Regions from separate parts of the Paenibacillus sp. FSL L8-0502 genome, predicted to be linked through region 1. Evidence: riboswitches for the same ligand, from Rfam matches in the RefSeq annotation. Region 1 holds a riboswitch; each other region holds the start of a gene.
What was found. A riboswitch is a leader RNA that binds a small molecule or an ion and turns the genes downstream of it on or off. The one in region 1 is predicted to bind glycine.
Positions count from the first base shown of each region.

Region 1 (2,270 bases):
AAATAATACGGTTGATTTTATCTCATTTAGCTACTACATGACCTTGACCGTATCGGCAGGTCCAGAAGGCGAGAAAGCAGCAGGAAACCTGATTGGCGGCGTGAAAAATCCGTATCTGCAATCCTCCGACTGGGGATGGCAGATCGATCCGATCGGCCTGCGTGTTACACTGAATACGTTTTATGATCGCTATCAAAAGCCTCTGTTCATCGTGGAAAATGGCTTGGGTGCATATGATAAGGTGGAAGAGGACGGCTCTGTGCATGACACGTATCGCATTGATTACTTGCGTCAGCATATTGTCCAAATGAAGGAAGCGATTGCCGACGGTGTTGATCTGATTGGTTACACCAACTGGGGCCCTATCGACCTTGTGAGCATGTCTACTTCCGAAATGTCCAAGCGCTACGGATTTATTTACGTTGATCTGGATGATGACGGTAACGGAACGCTCAAACGCTCCAAAAAAGACTCTTTTAACTGGTATAAAAATGTGATAGCAACCAATGGTGAAGAATTGTAATTTCATATCGTCTCGGGCGGGTATAGCAGAGGACATCCTAAGGATGCAATCTGCTGTACCCGCTTTTTTGATAGACATAATAATATTTCAGAGGGCTTCACAAACTTTTCACTTGTAATAAGCTGAAAGTTTTCTGTATAATGAATAAAAATTTCATATGTCTGGTTGATGTTTGCGGGAGATGGAACGAAAGTTCCGACCGAAGGGGCAAAACTCTCAGGTGCTTAGGCTGTTTACAGCCACAAGCGGGGACCGTAAACGGACAGAACTCTGGAGAGACCCTTAATTGGGCGCCGAAGGTGCACCGCAGAGAACATCTGCTTAAACTCTCAGGCAAAAGGACAGAGACGCGAATAACCTGTGACAGGGAATGCCCTAGGCTTTTTTATGAGCTATTAGAGGCAGAAACCTGCACAAGATGGTTGTATTTTTTCGTGCCTTTAACCTCTCCAGGAGTCGAATCAGCTGATTTGACTCTTTTTTGTTTTCTAATATGTTGGAGGAGCGGGTTGAAAATGAATTTGGTACATGTGTTAGAAACGATTGACAGCTGGATATGGGGAGCGCCGCTTCTTATTCTCGTGATGGGCACGGGGTTGTGGCTAACGATCCGCTTGAAGCTGCTTCAGGTTATTCGATTGCCTTTGGCGCTCAAGCTAATTGGTAAAGCGCCGGACGAAGGTAGCGGAGATGTAAGCAGCTTCGGTGCATTGAGTACGGCACTGGCAGCTACTGTAGGTACAGGAAGTATTGTTGGCGTAGCGACAGCGATCAAGCTGGGTGGGCCCGGTTCATTATTCTGGATGCTGGTTGCAGCTTTTTTCGGGATGGCAACCAAATATGCGGAAGGATTATTATCCGTTAAATACCGTGTTAAAGACCGGAACGGACAATTTTCGGGTGGTCCGATGTATTATATTGAAAATGGACTTGGCCGCCGTTTCAAGCCGCTGGCGATGTTGTTTGCCTTTTCTGGTGTTCTTGTAGCCCTATTTGGAATCGGTACTTTTCCGCAAGTAAAGGCTATCGTTTCTTCGACGGAAAGTAGCTTTGGAGTGCCAACGGTAGTTACAGCGATCATTATTTCCGTGTTAACTGCTGTTGTTACGATTGGAGGACTCAAAAGTATTGCCAAGGTATCCACAAAGATTGTTCCATTCATGTCGGGGCTCTATATCGTAGTTTGCTTAATTGTACTCATTAAGTTTGCAGGAGAGCTTCCTCATGCGATTGCTTTAGTATTACAAGGGGCCTTCTCGACCACATCTGCAACGGGTGGATTTGCCGGAGCGACGATTATGTTGGCGATGCGAAGTGGAGTTGCCAGAGGTATTTTTGCTAATGAAGCCGGTTTGGGAAGTGCGCCAATTGCAGCAGCTGCTGCTAAGACGAAATGGCCTGCAGAACAAGGGTTGATATCCATGACAGGCGTATTTATCGATACGATGATTATTTGTAATCTGACGGGATTTACGTTGCTGGTTACGGGAATATGGAGTGGAAATGACGATGGAGGTCTGATGACCCAGCATGCGTTTTCCAGTGCCTTTCCGGCTGGTGCAGAACTCGTGACGATTAGCCTTATTTTATTTGCATTCACAACGATACTGGGCTGGAATTACTACGGGGAACGTTGTGTTGAATATTTACTGGGTGTCAAATGGATTAAACCATACCGTTATTTGTTCATCGCACTTGTGGCAGGAGGTGCGTTCATCAAGTTGGAAGCCATTTGGCTGCTGGCAGA
Region 1 covers NZ_CP151958.1:4,375,919-4,378,188, reverse strand. The annotation lists gene NSQ57_RS19025 (glycoside hydrolase family 1 protein) at 1-523, shown strand, start outside; glycine riboswitch at 689-765, shown strand; glycine riboswitch at 784-878, shown strand; gene NSQ57_RS19020 (sodium:alanine symporter family protein) at 1,039-2,270, shown strand, end outside.

Region 2 (2,270 bases), 160 kb from region 1:
TTATGTATGATTCCTATATGGGGACAACCCACTATATCAGAACAACACACGTAATTACGTTTTCATAAAAAAGACAAAAAAATAGCCGCTACGTCAAATCATAGCGACTATTTTATACAAAAATCGAGCAAACTAACGATGCTCTTATTCAATTAAAAATCAATATAAAATTCCGAATAACACGCTATTATTTCATGCTGCATTGCTCTATTTATTACTCCGAAATCAACTGCTCATACTGATCCGCCGACAGTAGTTTGCCCAATGATTCCTCCACATCTTTATCCATCTCTACTTCTACCATCCAACCTTTGTCATATGGAGATTCATTCACTAGCTCAGGTGTACCTTCCAGCGCTTCATTCACTTTTAATATGGTTCCCGTCACCGGAGCAAAAAGGTCGGATACCGTCTTCACCGATTCAATCGTACCGATCTCCGCTCCCTGCTCAATCGTTACTCCCGCCTCAGGTAATTCTACAAAAACAATATCACCCAGTTGGTGCTGTGCAAAGTCTGTAATACCAATCCGCACCGTTCCATTCTCTGTCCGCTGAACCCACTCATGTTCGTCTGTATACCAAAGTTGCTGCTTCACTTCACCCATTCTGTTCCCCTCACTTCCATATGAATAAAATCGCATTTGCTCACCTGTATTAGACAGGTTAAGATTATGACAATAAGAACACTCATGTCAATAATACTAACAAAAATACTTCATATTACCTCCTATAGCGCTCTATATAAAAATATAATAATTTATAACAAACGCTTACATATCCTTATTTATATATTAAATGTTTTTTCTATTGTTTTTGATGACATTTTTATTGACATTTTGAATGAATTTGCGTATTAATGGGTTATAGCAAATACTTTGAGAAACACCCGACAACTGCAAACGCGGATGAACGCAGAGGGAGAGACTGCCAAAAAGATTCGCATAGCTGTTGCCGCTTGTGAGACAGTTGTGCACGCGAATCGGATCAAGTTGTTATCTGCAAAGCCAGGTAATATACTGCTGATCCCGAAGGTAGCGCCGAAGGAGTAAGCCTGCATTGCAGGTGAATCTCTCAGGCAAAAGGACCTCTGCCGGACGCATCTCTGGAGAGCATTCGCTATTGGAGCGGATCACCCAAGAGGAAACCCGGTACATACCGGGGTAACTTTCTGGTATCAAGGACAGAGCTGAAAAAAGAGTATAGACTGCTGTCTATACGTTTTTTTCGGCCTGTCTTTTTTGTTTAGCCGATTACACCGGATAGGAGTGGAAACATGACTAATTTGCGAAAAACACCGCTATATTCATCCTACGGGACGCAGTCTGGGGTTCGTTGTATTGACTTTGGAGGCTGGGAGCTCCCCGTTCAGTTTAGCGGCATTCAAAAGGAGCATGAGGCCGTCCGGCAACGTGCGGGTTTATTCGATGTATCGCATATGGGTGAGTTTTTGGTTGAAGGCAAAGAGGCCGAAGCTTTTCTACAAAGGGTGACCACGAATGATGTCAGCCAGTTGGAACCAGGTCAGGCACAATATTCACTCCTGTGTTACCCCGATGGAGGTGTAGTAGACGACCTGCTTGTTTACTGCAAAGGACCGGAACGCTACATGCTCGTTGTGAACGCCTCCAACATTGATAAGGATTGGGATTGGTTACTTCGTCATGTGCCTGCATCCGTTCACATGGAGAATGTGTCTGATGCAATAGCATTGCTGGCATTGCAGGGACCGGAAGCAGCACGTATTGCCGCAGCCGTGGCAGATACGGATATTACGAATCTGGCATCTTTCCACTTTCATGAGAACGTGCCATTGTTCGGAGCAAAAGCACTCGTCTCACGAACCGGATATACGGGCGAAGACGGTTTTGAATTTTACGTACCTGCCGCGGAAGCACCCGCCGTATGGGAGGGTTTGCTTCGTTCCGGTGAGTCGTATGGGCTGATTCCCGCTGGACTTGGTGCTCGCGATACACTACGCTTTGAGGCTCGGTTGCCGCTATACGGACAGGAGTTATCTGCCACAATTTCACCACTCGAAGCCGGTCTGGGTTTCTTCGTCAAGCTGAATAAAGGAGATTTTATCGGTAGAGAAGCACTTCAGCGTCAAAAAGAACAAGGGGTTCCTCGTAAATTGATCGGGCTAGAAATGATGGACCGCGGTATCCCACGCGCCCATTATCCGGTATTCGCAGAAGGACAACACATCGGTGAGGTCACAACGGGGACTCAGTCGCCCTCCTTGAAGCGTAATCTGGGCCTCGCCTTGGT
Region 2 covers NZ_CP151958.1:4,211,016-4,213,285, forward strand. The annotation lists gene gcvH (glycine cleavage system protein GcvH) at 215-607, opposite strand; glycine riboswitch at 908-1,099, shown strand; gene gcvT (glycine cleavage system aminomethyltransferase GcvT) at 1,276-2,270, shown strand, end outside.
Region 2: linked by a shared signal. The riboswitch ahead of gcvT (glycine cleavage system aminomethyltransferase GcvT) and the one ahead of NSQ57_RS19020 (sodium:alanine symporter family protein) in region 1 are both predicted to bind glycine.

Region 3 (2,270 bases), 1.9 Mb from region 1:
TAGCTCGACCATAGCGCCAGCGGCCATCCCGATAGCTGAGCCAATCTCAGCCTGACAGCCTCCCTCCGCGCCAGAAATGAAGGAGTTGTTGGCGATCACGTAGCCAATGGCTCCAGCGGCGAATAGGCCGTTCACCATATGCTCATCATCCCAGCCGAACCGTTCCTGCGCACTGATGAACACACCAGGGATAACCCCACATGAGCCTGCGGTAGGAGTGGCGACAATGCGACCCATGGATGCATTAACCTCCGACACGGAGAGGGCATAAGCCATGGCGAGCGCGGAGGCATCACCGGAGCAGGTCTCCCCTGACCGCAGATACTCGGCCAGGCGCTTGCCGTCGCCGCCCGTCAATCCACTGCGGGATACGGTGTCTTGTGTCTGACCGCGATGAACGGCTTCCTTCATGATTTCATAATAATCAGACATTTGGCGAAAGATTTCTTCCTCCGTTGTATTCGTTTCTTGTACCTGCTCTTGAATCATCAAGCGGCCAATCGTGGTGGATTCTTCAGCGCATAAAGCGCTGATCTCATGCAGATGGCTAAACCGCATCGGATTCAGCTCCTTTTTTCAAATTAATCATCTTAATTTCATACATATGAGGTAAAGAACGCAGTTCCGCAATCAGTTCAGCTGGAGCAGAACTGTCCGTTTCAATGGCGGTGAGTGCTTCACCATCCCGGCCTTTGCGATCTACGTGCATATAGGCAATGTTAATGTGGGCCGCGCCCAGCGCTGAAGTTATTGCGCCCAATGTACCGGGCTTATCCGAGTGGAGAAGCACCAGCGTAGGCAGCTCCCCGGTCAGATTGACCCGGAATTCGTTGAGTTGCTGGACATGGATGCTGCCGCCGCCGATGGAGGAGCCCAGCAGTGTGCGCTGATCCTCGCCCTTCCACAACTCGAAACGGACGGTGTTCGGATGAGGAGCGGGGAGTCCACTGACGGCGAATTCCACGGTCATCCCGGCTTGCTCGGCCCATTGCTCGGCATCTGGAATCCGGTGATCGTCCGTATCGTAATTAAGCAGTCCTGCGATGAGCGCCAGATCCGTACCGTGTCCTTTATACGTATCGGCAAAGGAGCCGTACAGTGTCATACGGGCACGGTCAGGCTGCGCCCCGAGCCAGTGCCGGGCAACGCGTGCGAGTCGCACCGCGCCTGCGGTGTGTGAACTGGAAGGTCCGGTCATGGCCGGGCCGATAATAGAAAATACATCTTTGAAACGCATGGTGTGGCCCCCTGTATGTTCTAATACCATACTATATGGTATTTCCGCGTCTTTGCGCGGTTATGACGGTTCCTAATGCTGACGCACAATGTGAGCACAAAAAAGGACAGGATAAGGAAGTTTCCCTTATCTCTGTCCTCGTTACCTGAGAGTTTCGTGCGGTGTTCTTACCGCCTTACCCCTTGGGTGGCTTGCGCTCTCTCCAGAGTTGCGTCAGATGACGATACATGGACCTGAGAGATTATCCGCCAGCCGGGTGCTGGCGTCTTGCTCCTTCGGTGCCGCCAGAGTGTAAGCCCCCTGGACAGACTCTCCCGTCATCTTCATTCGCGTATACCGTTCTACATGTCTTTCTTAGCGTAATGTATGACGTGCTCGGTGTCAATCACAGGGTTTAATTTTTACATAAACAGGTGCATTTCCAATAAAAAAGATTAAAGTTTACATAATTACGGATGAAATCAGGAAGGAATTAGAAGATTGGCGGCTAATCTGATAGAGGACAAGTACATTTATGGAAATCATAGGAGGGATATTGACGTATGGTAAAAGGCTTGCGGTTCACAGGTTCACGCTTAAAAGGGATGCTGCATCTAGCAGCGATCGTTTCACTGCTGATCGGGATCTTCGTTCCGTTCGGTCAGGTCAAGGCAGAGGGAGCATTGACAGTAGCCGAAGCACTTCAGGGCCAAAGCAGTGGAGGTACGGTGACGGTAGAAGGTTATATCGTCGGACATGCTACCGGATCGAAAACGGCTAACTTTTCTTCTCCGTTTGCGAATGATTTTAACGTACTGATTGCTGACCAGGCTAATGAACGTAGCACTTCTAATCTATTGGATGTACAGCTGACATCCGCGTACAGAGGGCAATTTGGACTGTCAGGCCATCCTGAGCTGATCGGCAGCAAAATCCGTGTGACGGGTACACTTGGCGCCTACAATAATTTTGGTGGAGTGAAAAGCCCAAGCGCTGTTGAACTGGTGAACGGAAGCGAGCCAGGGGAACCTGGTGAACCTGAACCTGGCAACCC
Region 3 covers NZ_CP151958.1:441,403-443,672, forward strand. The annotation lists gene sdaAA (L-serine ammonia-lyase, iron-sulfur-dependent, subunit alpha) at 1-558, opposite strand, end outside; gene sdaAB (L-serine ammonia-lyase, iron-sulfur-dependent subunit beta) at 548-1,237, opposite strand; glycine riboswitch at 1,360-1,453, opposite strand; gene NSQ57_RS01990 (DUF6359 domain-containing protein) at 1,780-2,270, shown strand, end outside.
Region 3: linked by a shared signal. The riboswitch ahead of sdaAB (L-serine ammonia-lyase, iron-sulfur-dependent subunit beta) and the one ahead of NSQ57_RS19020 (sodium:alanine symporter family protein) in region 1 are both predicted to bind glycine.